Regions from separate parts of the Atlantibacter sp. MEI4A-1023 genome, predicted to be linked through region 1. Evidence: predicted binding sites of a transcription regulator. Region 1 holds the regulator's gene; each other region holds the start of a gene.
The links. The regulator CRP, encoded in region 1, controls carbon source genes, mostly activating them, when cyclic AMP is high. The targets are predictions, from matches to a motif close to ATGTGANNNNNNTCACAT.
Positions count from the first base shown of each region.

Region 2: the regulator CRP is predicted to act here: its motif matches at 2,094-2,111, upstream of azuC (stress response protein AzuC).
Region 3: the regulator CRP is predicted to act here: its motif matches at 3,878-3,895, upstream of cdd (cytidine deaminase).

Region 1 is NZ_CM149568.1:387,490-393,815, reverse strand. Features, by position in the region: gene ACVV26_RS01835 (hydrolase) at 1-767, shown strand, start outside; gene ACVV26_RS01830 (YheU family protein) at 764-982, shown strand; gene ACVV26_RS01825 (phosphoribulokinase) at 1,092-1,958, shown strand; gene ACVV26_RS01820 (OsmC family protein) at 1,985-2,389, opposite strand; gene crp (cAMP-activated global transcriptional regulator CRP) at 2,693-3,325, shown strand; gene ACVV26_RS01810 (YccS/YhfK family putative transporter) at 3,373-5,469, shown strand; gene argD (bifunctional acetylornithine/succinyldiaminopimelate transaminase) at 5,459-6,326, opposite strand, start outside.
Region 2 is NZ_CM149568.1:2,808,327-2,814,652, forward strand. Features, by position in the region: gene ACVV26_RS13535 (FdhF/YdeP family oxidoreductase) at 1-1,201, opposite strand, end outside; gene ACVV26_RS13540 (DUF2766 family protein) at 1,441-1,689, opposite strand; gene azuC (stress response protein AzuC) at 1,923-2,006, opposite strand; gene ACVV26_RS13550 (MFS transporter) at 2,227-3,639, shown strand; gene ACVV26_RS13555 (RpiB/LacA/LacB family sugar-phosphate isomerase) at 3,674-4,312, opposite strand; gene yecR (YecR family lipoprotein) at 4,546-4,878, shown strand; gene ftnA (non-heme ferritin) at 5,116-5,613, shown strand; gene ACVV26_RS13570 (YecH family metal-binding protein) at 5,644-5,883, opposite strand; gene tyrP (tyrosine transporter TyrP) at 6,088-6,326, shown strand, end outside.
Region 3 is NZ_CM149568.1:3,067,975-3,074,300, forward strand. Features, by position in the region: gene ACVV26_RS14685 (DedA family protein) at 1-289, shown strand, start outside; gene ACVV26_RS14690 (SDR family oxidoreductase) at 280-1,047, opposite strand; gene yohP (small membrane protein YohP) at 1,222-1,305, shown strand; gene dusC (tRNA dihydrouridine(16) synthase DusC) at 1,302-2,270, opposite strand; gene ACVV26_RS14705 (CidA/LrgA family protein) at 2,734-3,132, shown strand; gene ACVV26_RS14710 (CidB/LrgB family autolysis modulator) at 3,129-3,824, shown strand; gene cdd (cytidine deaminase) at 3,956-4,840, shown strand; gene sanA (outer membrane permeability protein SanA) at 4,959-5,672, shown strand; gene ACVV26_RS14725 (AI-2E family transporter) at 5,813-6,326, shown strand, end outside.

The DNA.
Region 1 (6,326 bases):
GCAGCCTGAACAGCCCTTACGCCCACGGTCTGATCCAGGCGGCGAAAGCCCGCGGCTGGCTGGGGGTGGTAATGCATTTTCGGGGATGCAGCGGTGAACCGAATCGCATGCACCGCATTTACCATTCCGGCGAAACCGAAGACGGCCGCTGGTTTCTGGAGTGGGTCGCGCAACAGTTTGGCGAGCAGCCCACCGCGGCGGTAGGTTTTTCTCTCGGCGGCAATATGCTGGGCTGCATGTTGGCGAAGTATCCGCAACTGCCGGTCAACGCGGCGGTGATTGTCTCCGCGCCGTTTGTGCTGGAACACTGCTGCTACCATATGGAACAAGGCTTCTCCCGGGTTTATCAGCACTACCTGTTGAATTTGCTTAAGGCCAATGCCTCGCGCAAGCTGCTGGCTTATCCCGGTACGCTGCCGGTGGATATGGCCCAGCTGAAAGGGATCCGCCGCCTGCGCGAATTCGACGATTTGATCACCTCAAAAGCCCACGGTTTTGACGACGCCATCGATTATTACCGGCGCTGTAGCGCAATGCCGCTACTGGCGTCAATTACCCAGCCTACACTTATCATTCATGCGCAGGACGACCCGTTTATGGATAGCCACGTTATCCCGGATATCGCCCAGCTACCGGCCAATATCGAATACCAGTTGACCGAATATGGCGGGCACGTGGGATTCGTAGGCGGTACCGCCCTGCGTCCGAAAATGTGGCTTGAAGCGCGCATTCCCGACTGGCTCACACTTTATCTGGATAAACCATGATTATTCCCTGGCAATCCCTCGACCCGGAAACGCTTGAAAACCTCATTGAAGCTTTTGTCTTGCGGGAAGGCACCGATTATGGTGAACATGAACGCTCGCTCAGCGATAAAGTCTCTCAGGTAAAGCACCAGCTGGAACGCGGCGACGCGGTTCTGGTGTGGTCGGAACTGCATGAAACGGTCAACATCATGCCGCGCGATCAGTTTCGGGGGTAAGACCGCTCGCTGAACAATAAAAACCACTGGCGGCTGATCAGACCGCCAGAACTCATTCGCCTTGCACGGGTCTTATTTGCACGTCGCTACCCTAAGGAGTTGTTCCGCTATGTCTGCCCAACATCCGATCATCGCCGTTACCGGCTCCAGCGGGGCCGGGACCACCACCACCAGCCTCGCTTTTCGTAAGATTTTCGCCCAGCTCAACCTGCATGCCGCCGAAGTGGAAGGGGACAGCTTTCATCGCTATACCCGCCCTGAAATGGATATGGCGATCCGCAAAGCGCGCGACGTGGGCAGGCACATCAGCTATTTCGGGCCGGAGGCCAACGACTTTGGCCTGCTGGAACAGACTTTTAATCAGTACGGGCAAACCGGTACCGGGCAATCGCGTAAATATCTGCATACCTATGACGAAGCCGTACCCTGGAACCAGGTACCGGGTACTTTTACCCCCTGGCAACCGTTGCCCGAACCCACGGACGTGCTGTTTTACGAAGGGTTGCATGGCGGCGTGGTGACGCCCCATCATGATGTCGCGCGCCATGTGGATTTGCTGGTGGGCGTGGTGCCGATCGTCAACCTGGAATGGATCCAGAAGCTCATCCGTGACACCGGCGAACGCGGGCACTCCCGGGAAGCGGTGATGGATTCGGTCGTGCGTTCGATGGAAGACTACATCAACTTCATCACGCCGCAGTTCTCGCGTACCCATATTAACTTCCAGCGTGTCCCCACCGTTGACACATCAAACCCGTTTGCCGCGAAGGCAATTCCCTCGCTGGATGAGAGCCTGGTGGTGATTCACTTCAGGAACCTGGAAGGGATAGATTTCCCCTGGCTGCTGGCCATGTTGCAGGGCTCATTCATTTCCCACATCAATACATTAGTGGTGCCAGGCGGGAAAATGGGGTTGGCGATGGAGCTGATCATGCTGCCGCTGGTAAAAAGAATCATGGAAGGGCGAAAAATTTAAGGCGGCAACGCCGCCTTATTAAGCACTTATCCTTCAATCACTTCGTAGGAATGGGTGACGTTCACCGCTTTTTCCAGCATCAAGGCAACTGAACAATATTTCTCTGCCGACAGATCCACCGCACGGGAAACCGCCGCGTCTTTTAACGCTTTACCGGTCACGATGAAATGCAGGTTGATGTGGGTAAAGTAGCGCGGCGCTTCTTCACGGCGCTCGGAGGTCAATTTCACCTCGCAGTCGGTGATGTCATGACGTCCTTTCTGAAGGATCGACACCACATCAATGGCGCTGCAACCGCCCGCCGCCATTAATACCATTTCCATCGGGCTGGGCGCTTTGTCACCGGAGTTGCCGTCCATTAAAACCTGGTGTCCGGAAGCGGACTCACCGAGAAAAGTTAACCCTTCTACCCACTTCACTCTTGCCTGCATTTTGGTTACTCCAGTGTTTCAAAATTACTGACAGATTACGCGGCTGTAACAAAACGCGCAACGGATGAGAGCCAGGTCAAGCTGAAACGAGACAATAGGAGACACTCACGTAAAGCTATGCTAAAACAGTCGGATGCTACAGCGATACATTGATGTAATGCATGTGTGCATACGACCACACCTATTACAGGCCACAGGACGTTAAAGGCCCCTTCTCCGGCCAGGAGAAGAGACGATTGCAAAAACCCAGAGGGTTATTATTGTTGCTCTCTGGAGTCAGCTTAAAACAGAGGATAACCGCGCATGGTGCTTGGCAAACCGCAAACAGACCCGACTCTCGAATGGTTCTTGTCTCATTGCCATATTCATAAGTACCCATCGAAGAGCACGCTGATTCACCAGGGTGAAAAGGCGGAAACGTTGTATTACATCGTTAAAGGCTCCGTGGCAGTGCTGATTAAAGATGAAGAGGGCAAGGAAATGATCCTCTCTTATCTGAATCAGGGCGATTTCATCGGCGAACTGGGATTGTTCGAAGAAGGTCAGGAACGCAGTGCCTGGGTTCGCGCCAAAACGGCGTGTGAAGTGGCAGAAATCTCTTATAAAAAATTCCGTCAGCTAATTCAGGTTAACCCTGACATCCTGATGCGTCTTTCTTCGCAGATGGCGCGCCGTCTGCAAGTGACGTCAGAGAAAGTGGGCAACCTCGCCTTCCTTGATGTGACTGGCCGCATTGCACAAACGCTGCTGAATCTGGCTAAACAGCCGGATGCCATGACCCACCCGGATGGTATGCAGATCAAAATTACCCGTCAGGAGATCGGCCAGATCGTCGGCTGCTCCCGCGAAACCGTTGGCCGCATTTTGAAAATGCTTGAAGATCAAAACCTGATCTCCGCCCACGGTAAGACCATTGTGGTTTACGGTACCCGCTAAACCCTGCGAAACGGCGTGGCTACACGCCGTTTCATCCGATCTCACCCATGTGGCGACGCCTGATCTACCACCCCGAAATCAACTACGCACTTCGTCAAACCTTGGTGTTGTGTTTGCCTGTGGCGGTGGGTCTGGTTCTGGGCCATCTGCAACAAGGCCTCCTTTTTTCCCTCGTTCCCGCCTGCTGCAACATCGCTGGCCTGGACACCCCGCACAAGCGCTTCTTTAAACGCCTGGTTATCGGCGGGTCGCTGTTTGCCCTTAGCAGCCTCGCGGTGCAGTTATTACTGCTTAATTCCGTGCCGCTGCCGTTGGCGCTCTCCGGGCTGGCACTGATCCTGGGCGTCACGGCGGAAATCAGTCCGCTTCATGCTCGCCTGCTCCCGGCGTCGCTTATTGCAGCGATATTCACACTCAGCCTGGCGGGCTCTATGCCGATGTGGGAACCGCTGCTGCTGTATGCCCTGGGCACGCTATGGTACGGGTTATTTAACTGGTTCTGGTTCTGGGTGTGGCGCGAACAGCCGCTGCGCGAAACCCTGAGCCTGCTGTACCGTCAGTTGGCGGAATATTGTGAAGCCAAATACAGCCTGCTGACCCAGCATACCGATCCGCAAAGCGCGCTGCCGCCGCTGCTGGCGCGCCAGCAAAAAACCGTCGACCTGATTACCCAGTGTTATCAGCAGCTACACATGCTGTCGACCGGTAAGCATCACGGCTATAAACGCCTGCTGCGCACTTTTCAGATCGCGCTGGATTTGCAGGAGCATATTTCCGTCAGCCTGCATCAGCCCGAAGAGGTGCAGAAGCTGGTGCGCGAAAGCCACGCCGAGGCGGTGATCCGCTGGAATGCCCAGACGGTGGCGGCCCGCCTGCGGGAACGCGCCGACGATATCCTGTATCACCGTTATCCGAAGCGCTTTGAAATGGATAAGCAGATTGGCGCGCTGGAAAAAATTGCCCGCCAGCACCCCGATAACCCGGTGGGACAGTTCTGCGAATACCATTTCAGCCGTATCGCCAGAGTGCTGAAATCCCAGCGTCCACTGTATTCGCGCGATCTGATGGAAGATAAGCAGCGCCGCCTGCCCGTGCTGCGCGCATTGAAAAGCTATCTGTCGTTGAAGTCCACCGCCCTGCGCAGCTCCGCCCGTATTGCGGTGATGCTGAGTATTGCCAGCCTGGTGGGTAGCGCCCTGCACCTACCGAAACCCTACTGGATTTTAATGACCGTGATGTTCGTGACCCAGAACGGCTATGGTGCCACGCGGGTGCGCATTCTCCACCGAGCGGGCGGCACCATGGCCGGGCTTATCATCGCCGGGATCACCCTGCACTATCACGTTGCCGATGGTTACACCCTGCTGGCGATGCTGGTCATCACCATCGTGAGCTATCTCATCATCCGCAAAAATTACGGCTGGGCGACGATCGGCTTTACCGTCACGGCGGTGTATAGCCTGCAACTGCTCTCCCTGAGCGGGGAGCAGTATATTCTGCCGAGGCTGATTGATACCTTGATTGGCTGCCTGATCGCCTTTGGCGGCATGGTGTGGTTGTGGCCCCAGTGGCAAAGCGGCCTGCTGCGTAAAAACGCCCACGATGCGCTGGAGGCGGACCAGAAAGCGATACGCTTGATCCTCAGCGACGACCCGCAGCCGACGCCGCTGGCCTGGCAGCGAATGCTGGTCAACCAGGCGCATAACGCGTTATACAACTCGCTGAACCAGGCAATGCAGGAACCGGGATTCAATAGCCACTATCTGGAAGAGATGAAGCTGTGGGTGACCCACAGCCAGTTTATCGTCGAGCACATTAATGCCATGACCACCATGGCGCGAGAACACACCATGCTGACGCCGGACCTGGCGCAGCGCTATTTGCAGTCCTGCGAAATTGCGCTCCAGCGCTGCCAGCAGCGGCTGGAATATGACGAGCCGGGGGAAACCAAAGACGCGGTGATCCTGGATATGCCGGAAGCCCTGTCCCAGGGACCGTTAAGCGTGCTGGAACAGCATCTCCAGCGGATACTCGGCCACCTCGATACCATGCACACCATTTCGTCTGTAGCATGGCGTCAGCGGCCGCATCATGGGATCTGGCTAAACCGGCGGCTAAATAATCCGAAAGCGGTTAACGACTGACTTTCGCAACGGCCTGCGCGAAGCGCGTCATGCCTTCATCGATATCGGCACTATCAACCACCAGCGATGGCGCGAAGCGCATCACATCCGGGCCAGCGTTCAGCACCATCACGCCCGCTTCTGCCGCCGCGTGCAAAAACTCACGCGCACGGCCTTTGTACTGCGGTTTAAGCTCGGCGCCAATCAGTAGCCCCATGCCGCGAATGTCGCTGAACACGTCGTACTGCGCGTCGATCTGCTCAAAATGCTTCACGAACTGGGCACGTTTTTGGTTCACGCCAGCCAGTACATCCGGGGTGTTGATGATATCGAACGCCGCGCCGGCTACCGCACAGGCTAACGGGTTGCCGCCGTAGGTAGAGCCGTGGGAGCCCACATGGAACACCGAGGCGATATCCTGAGTGGTCAACATTGCGCTGATCGGGAAACCGCCGCCCAGGGCTTTGGCGCTGGTGAGGATATCCGGCGTCACGCCGTAATGCATATAAGCGAACAGATCGCCGGTACGGCCCATGCCGCACTGCACTTCATCAAACACCAACAGCGCCTGATGTTTGTCGCACAGCTCGCGCAGGCCCTGTAAGAATTCCGGGGTCGCCGCCGTCACGCCGCCTTCGCCCTGAATCGGCTCCACCACAATGGCGCAGGTGTGATCGTCAATCACCGCTTCCACCGCATGCAGATCGTTAAACGGCACGTGGATAATATCTGCCGGTTTCGGTCCGAAGCCGTCAGAATATTTCGGCTGCCCGCCAACCGACACGGTAAACAGCGAACGGCCATGGAAAGCGTTATGGAAGGCGATGATTTTGGTTTTATACGGGCTGTGGCGGGTAGAGGCGTAATAGCGCGCCAGT
Region 2 (6,326 bases), 2.3 Mb from region 1:
CTTTTTTGCCGATATTGCCGCGCAGCAGCAGCAGATTGGCGATTTGCTGGACGTTCTGGGTGCCGTACTGATGCTGGGTGATCCCCATGCCGTAGCAGACAATGGTGCGTTGAGCGCTGGCGTAGAGGCGAGCCACGTGTTGAATCTCCTTACGCTCCATGCCGGAAACCTTAAGAATATGATCCCATTCGGTGGCATCGAGGTCAGCTTTTAGTGCCTCAAAACCCTCGGTGTGCTCGCGGATGAAGGCTTCATCCAGCACGCCCGGCTGGCCGTTATTCAGACGCTCTTCATGCATCGACAGCAATATCTTCATCACGCCTTTCAGCATCGCCGCGTCGCCGCCTACGCGCACTTTATAATAGGTCGAAGCCAGCTCGGTAGAGCTTAATGAAAGCATCTCAATGGGGCTTTGCGGTGACGTGAAGCGCTCGAGGCCACGCTCGCGCAGCGGGTTGATGGCGACAATCGTCGCACCGCGTTTTGAGACTTCACGCAGCGTGCCGAGCATACGCGGATGGTTAGTACCCGGGTTGTGGCCGATGCAAAGTACTAAATCGCAGTGGTTAAAATCTTCCAGCTCAACGGTGCCTTTGCCGACGCCAATAGATTCCGGCAGGCCGACGCTGGTCGGTTCGTGACACATGTTCGAGCAGTCCGGGAAGTTGTTGGTGCCGTATTCGCGGGCGAACAGTTGCCACAGGAAAGCCGCTTCATTGGAAGCGCGCCCGGAAGTATAAAACTCCACGCTGTCGGGGTCTTCGTAGCTGCGTAAATGCTCGCCGATTTCGCGAAAAGCGGTTTGCCACTCGATAGGCTGATAAGTATCGGTTGCCGGATCGTATTTCATCGGGTGCGTCAGCCGCCCTTCCCCTTCCAGCTCAAACGCGTTACGTTCCCACAGCTCACTCACGGTATGTGCGGCAAAAAATTCCGGCGTAGTACGTTTACTGGTCGCCTCCCAGGAAACGGCTTTGGCACCGTTTTCACAAAACTCAAACGAGGAGGCATGTTGCGGATCGGGCCAGGCGCAACCCGGGCAGTCAAACCCCTGCGGCTGGTTAACTTTGAACAGGGCAATCACGTCCTGCTTCATCGACATTTGGCCGCGTATGGCGTCAGCAACCGCCTTTAACGCGCCCCACCCGCCTGCGGACCCTCCATAAGGCGCGATGCCGATAGTACGATTTTGCTCTTTCATAGTGCTCCACATTCTCTGGCAGATAATTTGGTTTATAAGCCTGGTACAAAAAAACGGGATAAGCGAAGCAACAAATGGCTTTGCAGGGCTGCCAGAACGATAAAACGCCGGTGCCGCAGCGTGGCTACCACGTACGCTGAAAAGTATGTTGTAACTAATTAACGCCCGGTGTCCTGTTTTCTGCGCAAATAAAAAAAGCCCGCAACTGGACTGCGAGCTTTTTGTTATTTCATCAAGGATCAGTGTGTTTCATTCTGCGGCGTAAATTTCAGCTCAATCAGTGCGATGGCCTTTTGCACCGCGCGCACCGTCACAGGGTCAGCAGCGGCACTCGCCCCCACATTGATCGATTTCAGTTGGCTGGCCATTTTTTCACGCACTTCGACCGGCGCGATAACGTCAATCACGTCGAGGATCTGTTTGATGACCAACTGGCAGGCGACAATATCAGAGACCAGTTCGTCTTCCGGGGTTAATGATTGCGACATGTTCTTCTCCTTAGTTAAGCAGCGCAGCGTAACGGCAAACGCATCAAAACGCGAGCCTGCGCATGCTACGGGATTGATATGAAAGGACGCTGAGAGGATAGCGAAGAAAGATCGGGGGATAAACAAAGAAAGTGAAAAGACGTTTCACTACGGGTATGGTTAATCAATCACTCGCGTGAATACCCGAAGCAGGGCGAAAAAAAAACCTGCCGAAGCAGGTTTTGATGCAGAACTTAGAACATTGCGCCCGGCGGGACGTCTTTGAAAGTGCTGCAGTAGTTTTTGAACATGCTTTTCAGGATAGCGCGCAGTTTCATGGTGTGCTCCATTGTTATTCGTTTGTTATGTGCAGGTGATCTCGTAATGGCTCAATCATATGACCACGGTCACAAAAATCAACTATTTTGTGATTAACATCACATAAAAAACCGATCGCCGAAACACGTTTTTTGCATTTAGCCTTTTAAAAATCATTACATTACGATAACAAAATAAACAGTAAATTTTATAGAATTTTTTTAATCAGGTAAGGAAATAATGGCTCAAGTCTCCTCGTCGCAACGCGGCCTTTCTCCCACGGCGCTGCTGGTTGCAGGCGCTTTTTTTATGGAGTTTCTCGACGGTACGGTGATTGCGACCGCCTTGCCGGAAATGGCACGCACCTTTGGCGTTGAGGCGGTGGATCTCAATATCGGTATCAGCGCCTATTTATTGACGCTCGCGGTGTTTATCCCTGCCAGCGGTTGGATTGCTGACCGGTTCGGGGCGCGTTCGGTCTTCACTCTGGCGCTGGCGATATTTACCTTATCATCTGTCCTCTGCGGGATGGTGCAAAGCCTGGAAGCCTTCGTGGCGATGCGGGTGATTCAGGGGATAGGCGGCGCGCTAATGGTGCCAGTGGGCAGACTGGCGGTGTTGCGTACCACGCCCAAAAATCAGTTAATCAAAGCGATTGCCACCCTGACGTGGCCCGCGCTAGTTGCGCCAATTATTGGGCCGCCGCTTGGCGGATTTATTACCAGCTATGCCGACTGGCGCTGGATTTTCTATATCAATCTTCCGCTGGGGTTGGTGGCCATGGCACTGGCGTGGCGGCTAATTCCAGCGCTTACGGATAGTGAACGGCGGCCATTTGACGGTGTGGGTTTTATCAGCACCGGCGTGGCGATGATAAGCCTGGTGTATGGGATGGAAATGCTCGGCGCGCAGCAGCCGGACGTGGGGTTAGCTCTTGTGTTAATGGCGATCGGCATCGCGGCGCTGGGCTATTCCCTGCATCATTTTCGCCGTAGCGCGTGGCCGATGATCTGCTTGGATTCGCTTAAGATAAAGACCTTCGCCGTCACGATGTATGGCGGCTCGCTGTTTCGCGCCTCAATCAGCGCGGTGCCGTTTATGCTGCCGCTGATGTTCCAGGTCGGGTTTGGAATGGACGCGTTTCATTCCGGGCTGCTGGTCCTGGCAGTTTTTGTCGGGAATCTCACCATCAAACCCGCCACCACGCCGCTGATACGCTGGCTGGGGTTTAAGAAGCTGCTGCTGATTAACGGCCTGCTGAATGTGCTCTCTTTACTGGCCTGCGCGCTCCTCACGCCGCATACCCCGGTTTGGCTGATCCTGCTGATTTTGTATCTCGGCGGTGTGTTCCGTTCGATTCAGTTCACCGGCGTCAGTACCCTCGCCTTCGCGGATGTCCCGCCCAAAGAGATGAGCTATGCCAATACGTTGTTCAGTACCGCATCGCAGCTGGCGGTGGGATTAGGGATCACCCTCGGGGCAATCAGCATTCGGCTGGGAGATAAACTGGCGCAATGGCTGGATATGACAGCAACGGCGGGGATCGGCTTTCGGCTGGCGTTTGTGTTTATCGCCCTGATCTGCCTGGCAGGCATGGCGGATACGCTGCGGTTATCGGCGAAGGCCGGTAGCCAGGTCTCATCGAAGACGTAAATAAACGGCGTCGCAGGACGACGCCGTATGGCGATTAGCCCAGGATCTCGCGCACGAAAGCAACGATTTCTTCATCCTGGCCATTTTCGAACAGGCACTGCTGGAAGCGCTCGCCGGAAACGGCGGTTTTCACCAGTTCCGGGTCAATCGCGCGCAGCGTATCGAGGTAATTCTCTTTTACGACCGCCGCTTTCACCTGGTTCAGAATGCCGGCGTTGCGAACCTGCGGCTCTTTACGCTCCGGCGGATACCCTTCACCTTTGCGGCCGGTAAAGGCTTTTTCGAAAATGAAGCGCACGTTCAGTTCTGCGCCCCAGCCGAAACCTTTCGCGAACGGCAGCGCCAGCGCGTTACCGTTATTGATCTGGGAGAACAGGAATGCGTCCGCCGGATCGATGCAGTAGCCGCATACCACGCCCGGATGAATGTTCAACGACATCAGCGCGCCCTGGCCAGTGCCGCAACCGGTCACCACGAAATCCACCGCTTTGGCGTTCAGCAGGATGCTGGCCATAATGCCCAGGTGGATATACGTCAGATGGTGATCGTTTTCGCCGTTCATCCCTACGTTATAGACCGAATACCCTTTCTCATCGGCCACCGCGTTCAGTTCATTGAGAATGATGGGGTTCTTCGCCGCCTGGCTGTTTTCCATCATCAGTGCAATTTTCATCGGTTTTCTCCAGCTCATGTCTTAAGTTGCTTATGATAGCGGCACATAAGCATCTGGCAAACACACTTTCAGAATAAATGAAAAAATGTTTTATAAATTTATACTGCGTTCACATTTTCATCTGCTCAGGCTATGCCATAAGCACAGATACGCACGGCAACGGGCGCTATTTAACCCATTGAATGATGACCACTGTGCGATGATGGCGGTATGTCACTCTGATGGGAATCGCCATGTTTCGACCGCTAGCGGCACTACTTTTTGTGAGCCTCGCAGGCTGCACTATCACCAAAAATCCTGAGGTAACCGGCGGCAATCAAATGATGGGGCTGGTGCAACTGGGTTTTGACGTCCCTGCGCTGCAACGGGCTAAAGTCGATGATTATCTGGCGCTGTCTACCGCCACCAAACAGTGCCAGAACTGGGGCTACGATCGCGCGGTACGCTATGGCGAGCCCATTTACACCTGTAGCGTAATCAGCGGCACTCAGTGTTTGAACGAAAGCGTTACGCTGAATTATCAGTGCCAGGGCGTGGCGTTGCCTGCCTCACAGCCGATTTATTAATATTTAAAAAACAGTCGCTATCGCGGCTGTTTTTTCATTTGCTTACGGGTTTATTATTTCCTGACAATTTGACTTAGTGTTCGGATTTTATTTATTGGCATGGCCATTTCGCTTAATGATTTTAATTACCATTTGCATTTTTACTTATTAATTTCTTTTGCGTTACTTTTTGCAAATGAATTAATAACAAATTATAGTAGCCACAAATGACGCCCTGCCCTTTGATTCGGAGCAAGTATGCTTAAACCTGAAATGTTTGAAAAATTAAATGAGCAAATGAATCTGGAATTATTTTCATCCCTGCTCTATCAACAAATGAGCGCCTGGTGCAGCTACCACAGCTTTGAAGGCGCAGCGGCATTTTTACGTCGTCACGCCCAGGAAGAGATGGGCCATATGCAGCGCCTGTTCGATTACCTGACCGATACCGGCAGCCTGCCGCAAATCAAGCCGATCGCCAGCCCGTTCGCAGAATATGCCTCTCTCGACGAGTTATTTAACGCCACTTATGAACATGAGCAGTTAATTACCCGTCAGATTAATGAACTGGCGCACACCGCCATGACAAGCCAGGATTATCCGACCTTTAATTTCCTGCAATGGTATGTCGCCGAACAGCATGAAGAAGAAAAACTGTTTAAATCGGTGATTGATAAATTGCGTCTGGTGGGTAAAAGCAACGAAGGTCTCTATTTCGTTGATAAAGAACTTGCTACGCTGGATGCGCAGGCTTAAATAATTAAGCGGGCCTTTGCGCCCGCTTTTTTAATGATTGCAGATTTTACTTTTATGGGTCACGAACCCTTCCTCTGCCGGAATAAATTTTCCGCGCGCCGCCAGAAAATCCACTAATTGCGCTGCCGTCATGCCTTCCGCAGAACAGGTATAAAAGCGCGCTGCTTGCCCGAACTTCTCTTCAATCGCCGCGACCAGGCGCTCCGTTGTCCAGGACTGGCCGTCCGCCAGCATCATATTCAGTACTTCATGACCGTGTATGGATGTCATCATTTTCTCTCCGATAAAAAAAGCATGATACGCATCTGTCGTTGGGCGGATCTTGTTGCGCCGCAAGAAACGGTATTATCAATGCATCTTTATATTGTAAAGTTAACGTTACGACACCCGTAATCCAAATTTGACGAGACTCTTTATTTCACTTACCCTGCGCCGCACAATTCAGTATGGAATTCATTTCTCTTAGAGGGAAGCGTGAAGAATCGCACTCTTGGCAGTACATTCATCGTCGCAGGCACCACCATTGGCGCCGGAATGCTGGCGATGCCCCTGGCCGCGGCGGGCGTGGGTTTTGGTGTAACGTTTATCTTACTGGTCGGTTTGTGGGCGCTGATGTGCTACACCGCGCTGTTGTTAGTGGAAGTGTATCAACATGTGCCAGCCGACACCGGCCTCGGCTCGCTGGCGCGCCGCTATCTTGGCAAATATGGGCA
Region 3 (6,326 bases), 2.0 Mb from region 1:
TGTGCCCGGATGCCGGTTTATGTACGGTTTTCGCATTATTGGGCCGCTGCTGATCGGGGCCAGCCACGTGCCGCCAAAGGTGTTTCTGCCGCTGAATATTATCGGCGCGCTGGTCTGGGCGGCGCTGTTTACCACCCTGGGGTATGTGGGGGGCGAAGTGATTGCGCCGTGGCTACACTCCCTCGACCAGCACCTGAAACACTGGATTTGGCTGGCGCTGGCCGTGGGATGCGTGGCGCTACTGCGCTACGGCTTTAAACGCCGCCAGCGTAAAAAGCCTCACTCCTGAGGTTTAAACTGCGGGTTGGCGAGCATAAAACCACCGTCAACGATAAACGACTGGCCGGTGGCATAAGCCGCCTGCTCTGAACACAGCCAGGCCACCAGGCTTGCGATCTCTTCCGTGCGTCCCGGACGCGCCAGCGGCACCGTCGGCAGCGAGCCGGGTTTCACGTCTTCTTCATCCATATCATTCATCGGCGTGGCGATGGCGCCAGGCGCAACGGAATTCACCAGAATGCCGTGGCTCACCAGTTCCAGCGCCATTGATTTCGTCAGGCCGCCGAGGGCATGTTTTGCAGCCGTGTAAGCGCTGGCTTCGGGCAACGGCGTATGCTCATGAACCGACGTGATATTGACGATGCGCCCGCCCTCCCCCTGTTTCACCATCGCACGCGCGGCGATTTGCGAACACAAAAACGCGCCATCCACGTCCACGGTAAACACGTTGCGCCAGTCTTCAAACGGCATATCCAGGAATGCTGCTTTTGACATCGCCCCCGCATTGTTCACCAGCACGTCAATGCGCCCGAAACGGTCGATCAGTTCCTGAATGGCGTTCGCGCCGTCAGGTAAATGGCTTAAATCAAGCTGGACCATTTCCACGTTGCGGCCAAACGATCGCACCTGTTCGGCGGTCTCTTTGGCACCCTTGTCGTCGCTATGCCAGGTAATACCGATGTCGAAACCTTGCTGTGCCAGTAATTCCGCACATTTCTTGCCGATGCCGGAATCGGAAGCGGTCACTATTGCAACTCGTTGGGTCATGGGTCGTCCTCTCTGGATGCGAAGAAAGGATAAGTATAGAAAAGGAACAGGAGAGCAGCGTAAGCAAGGGTAAAGCCCGGTTTCTCGGCGGCGAAGCGGGAACCGCCTCGCCACTTTCTCAATCTTTCCTATACTCAGTTACGGATGTACTGGTTAACAAACAGAGGGAAAGAGATGAAAATTATTCTATGGGCGGTTTTGATTATCTTTTTGATTGGGCTGTTGGTGGTTACGGGTGTGTTTAAGGCGATTTTCTAAATCGTGATGCTATCCACGGGGTACGCCTGCCGGGCGTACCCGTCAATCGCCGCGGCAATCGACGGCGAATCCGTTAAGGTACGGATAGTGGTAAATAGTTCAGCCGCCTGCGGATAGGCTTTTCGTAAATAACCCAGCCACTGCTTAATGCGCGCCACATGGTACATGCCGGTGTCGCCCTGCTTCTCAAGCTGAGTGTATTTTTGCAGTAATTCAACCACCTCCGGCCAGGCCATCGGCGCTTCGTTGTATTTTACGACCCGGCTTAAATTCGGCACGTTCAGCGCGCCGCGCCCGACCATAACCGCGTCACAACCCGTGGCCTGCAAACACGCCTGACCGCTCTCCCAGTCCCAGATTTCGCCATTGGCGATCACCGGAATCGACAGGCGTTGGCGAATTTCGCCAATTGCCGCCCAGTTGATGCGCTCGGCTTTATAACCATCCTCTTTGGTGCGGCCATGCACAACCAGTTCGGTAGCGCCCGCCTGCTGCACCGCATCGGCGATGTCGAACTGGCGGGCGTCGCTGTCCCAGCCGAGGCGTACTTTCACCGTCACCGGTAAGTTTGCCGGGACCGCTTCACGCATCGCCTTCGCGCCGCGATAAATCAGATCGGGATCTTTGAGCAATGTCGCCCCGCCGCCGCTGCCGTTAACCAGCTTTGAGGGGCAGCCGCAGTTGAGGTCCACGCCCCAGGAGCCCAGCTCCACCGCGCGGGCGGCATTTTCCGCCAGCCACTGCGGGTGCTGGCCTAAAAGTTGAATGCGCACTAACGTGCCCGACGGGGTGCGGCTCTGGTGATGCAGTTCCGGGCAGAGTTTATAGAAGGATTTTGCTGGCAGCAGGTTATCCACCACGCGCAGGAATTCCGTGACGCACAGATCGTAATCGTTCACGTCCGTTAACAGTTCACGTACCAGGGAATCCAGTACGCCTTCCATTGGCGCCAGTAATACACGCATAGCCGACCTCAGTAAAAAAGAGGCGCTATGGTAGCGCCTGGCGACAAGAAGGGAAATGCATTTTACGCGATGCCATTGAGCCCGCCCGCTCCGCCGGGTATGCTGGCAAAAAATATAAAAATGCTGCACCTGCACCTCCCTCTTTTATCCCCTAAATAATTCAAGTTGCAGGACAAAGCCTGAAGGGCTTTGAACAGCGCTTGCGCTGGCCCCGAAGGGGCGAAGCCGAAGGCTGAGTCACGCGTCGACGCAGCGAATCCCCAGGCGCTTACATCAGTAAGTGACTGGGGTGAGCGAGTCAAGCCAACGCATCTGCAACGTGAAGAATGACGGGGTTAATACCTGACAAGGCTTGCAACTGTGCACGCCAGGCATACTTTTGATGCCATAAAATCATGATGTGATCTGTAGCACACAATTTTCTTTAATTGTATGATGAATGCATTCCAACAAGGTTATTGATATGAGCACTATGCTGACCACAATCTGGCACTTTGTCCGTGCGTTTATCCTGATTTATGCCTGTTTGTATGCGGGTATCGCCCTGGCGGCGCTGCTGCCTATCACCATTCCCGGCAGCATTATCGGGATGCTGATTATGTTTATCCTGCTGTCGCTCCAGATCCTCCCGTCGAAATGGGTCAAACCCGGCTGCAACGTGCTGATTCGCTATATGGCGCTGCTGTTTGTGCCGGTGGGGATTGGCGTAATGCAGTATGTCGATGTGCTGAAAGCGCAGTTCGGCCCGGTGGTGGTGTCGTGCTTTATCAGTACCCTGGTGGTGTTTCTGGTGGTGAGCTGGAGTTCACATCTGGTGCACGGCCAGCGCAAAGTCATCGGCCAGCAGGAGCCTAAACAATGATTGAGCATATCTGGTGGTCGCTGCCGTTAACCCTGGTGGTATTTTTCGCGGCCCGTAAGCTGGCGGCAAAATTAAAAACTCCGTTGCTGAACCCGTTACTGGTATCGATGGTAGTAATTATCCCGCTGTTGGTGTTCACCCATACGCCTTACGATCACTATTTCCAGGGCAGCAAAATCCTCAATGACCTGCTGCAACCCGCCGTGGTGGCGCTGGCGTTTCCACTGTATGAGCAACTTCACCAGATCCGCGCGCGCTGGAAATCGATCATCACCATCTGCTTTATCGGCAGTATGGTAGCGATGTTAACCGGCACCTCCGTGGCGCTGCTGATGGGCGCATCCCCGGAAATCGCCGCATCAGTGTTGCCGAAATCCGTCACCACGCCGATTGCGATGGCGGTGGGCGGCAGCCTCGGTGGCATTCCAGCTATCAGCGCGGTGTGCGTGATTTTCGTCGGGATTTTGGGCGCGGTCTTTGGCCACAGCCTGCTGAATATCATGCGCATTCGCACCAAATCGGCGCGCGGCCTGGCGATGGGCACCGCCTCGCACGCCCTGGGCACCGCCCGCTGCGCGGAGCTGGACTATCAGGAAGGCGCGTTTAGTTCGTTGGCGCTGGTGATTTGCGGGATTATCACTTCACTCATTGCCCCGTTTTTATTCCCGGTGATCCTGGCGTTCTGGTCGTAAAATTTGCGAGATGTCGCGCAAATTTGTATGAAAGAATTTTCGTTGCATAAATAACGAGATATATGTCACATATCAAGCCTCTCTGGCTCCGTAAACTACGGATCCAGTAACCGATATAAAGAGGCGTTGCCATGCATTCACGATTTCATACTGCCTTTGCCGGGCTTTCTCAGCCTCTGCAAACCGCGCTTGCTTCCCTGCTGGATGACGAACATTTTCCGGCGATGCTGACTGCCGAACAGTCTCAGCAGATCCAACGTCAGTGCGGGCTCAACGAAGACGAACTGGCGTTCGCTTTACTGCCGCTCGCGGCAGCGTACGCCGAAACCCCTATCTCCCATTTTAACGTTGGGGCTATTGCACGCGGCGTTAGCGGAAATTTATGGTTTGGCGCGAACATGGAATACCCGGGCATCGCGCTGCAACAGACTATCCACGCCGAACAAAGCGCCATTACTCACGCCTGGATGAGCGGCGAAACCGGTCTGCGGGCGATTACCGTTAACTACACCCCATGCGGACACTGCCGCCAATTTATGAATGAACTGAACAGCGGCCTCGATTTGCATATCCATTTACCTGGTCGCGCCGCCGCCAGGCTGAAAGACTATCTGCCAGACGCTTTCGGCCCGCGCGATCTGGATATCAAAACCACCATTTTCGACGCGGAAGACCACGGCTTTGCGGTAGAAGGCGATGCGTTGAGCCAACAGGCGATTAAAGCGGCCAACCGCAGCCACGCGCCCTACACCCAGTCGCCCTGTGGCCTGGCGATGGAATTGCGCGACGGCACTATCCTCACCGGCAGCTACGCTGAAAACGCGGCATTCAATCCTTCCCTGCCGCCGTTACAGGCCGCGCTGAACCTGGTGATCCTCAAGGGTTATGGCTTTGCGGATATCCAGCGCGCCATTCTTGCTGAACTGCCGAATGGCAATATCAGCCAGTGGGCACCGACGGTTTCAACTCTTAACGGTCTGGGCTGCCACAATGTCGATCGGGTGCTGCTGGCCTGACGCGTAACGCCACACCGTGCGGAATGCTTAATTTTAATCCACCCGCACGGTGAGCGGTTGCGCTCGCCTGGCGGGTAAAGTAGCCTTGATGGCAATTTTCCTGTTCCGAGCCACCTGAATGTTGAAGCGCCTGTTGTACAGCCTGGTTGTGTTTATCGGCTTACTGCTGTTAGCGGCGCTGCTTCTCGATCGCTGGATAAGCTGGAAAACCTCCCCTTACGTCTACGACGAATTGCAGGACCTGCCCTACCGCCAGGTGGGCGTGGTGCTGGGCACCGCCAAGTATTACCGCACCGGCGTCATTAACCAGTACTACCGCTACCGCATCCAGGGTGCAATCAACGCCTATAACAGTGGCAAAGTGAATTACCTGCTACTGAGCGGCGATAACGCGCTGCAAAGCTACAACGAGCCGATGACCATGCGTAAGGATCTGATCGCCGCAGGGGTCGATCCGGCAGACATCGTGCTGGATTACGCCGGGTTCCGCACCCTGGATTCCATCGTTCGCACCCGCAAAGTGTTCGACACTAACGACTTCATTATCATCACCCAACGTTTCCATTGCGAGCGGGCGCTGTTTATCGCTCTGCACATGGGGATTCAGGCCCAGTGTTACGCGGTGCCTTCGCCGAAAGATATGCTGACGGTGCGGGTCAGGGAATTTGGCGCGCGGCTTGGCGCACTTGCCGATCTGTATATTTTCAAACGCGAACCGCGCTTTTTAGGGCCGCTGGTGCCGATCCCGGCGCTGCACGATGTGCCGGACGATGCGCAGGGCTACCCGGCAGTGACGGCGGAACAGCTACTCGAACTGCAAAAGACGAAATAACAGCGTTTTGTTGACCGTATCCTTCTCCTCCATTCTGAATTATTCATTTCCGGTTATCCCGGAAACTGTCCTCATTTATACAGCGTCTACACTGACTTATGCGCAACGCGTGTGTCACACGCCGTCAAAAGGGAATAACTATGCTGATGGGAAAAACCTCAAAAATACTTTTCGCGCTGATACTGGCGCTGGTCACGCTGGCACTCTGGAGTATTTTACGCCCCTGGTTCTCCTCGTTACTTTGGGCCGCTATTCTCGCCGTCATTTTTTACAAAATGAAAATTTGGTTGAGCCGCGCTACCGGGGGCCGCAATGGCCTGGCGGCGCTGCTGACACTGGTGGTGATCTGCTTAATTGTTTTCACGCCGTTAGCGATTATCGCCTCGTCGCTGGCACGGGAATTTAATACTGTCTATCAGAACCTGCAAAGCGATAACGCCAATATCGCCAGGCTGTTTTACGAATATCTCGGCTATCTACCTGACTGGGCGCGCGGCCTGCTGGCGGAATACCAGCTCGATAATCTTACCGATATCCGCAGCAAACTGTCTGACGTTGCCATGAAAGGCAGCCAGTATGCCGCTGGCAGCGTTCTGCTGATCAGTAAAAACACCTTTAGCTTGGCGGTAGGATTTGGCGTGATGCTGTACCTGC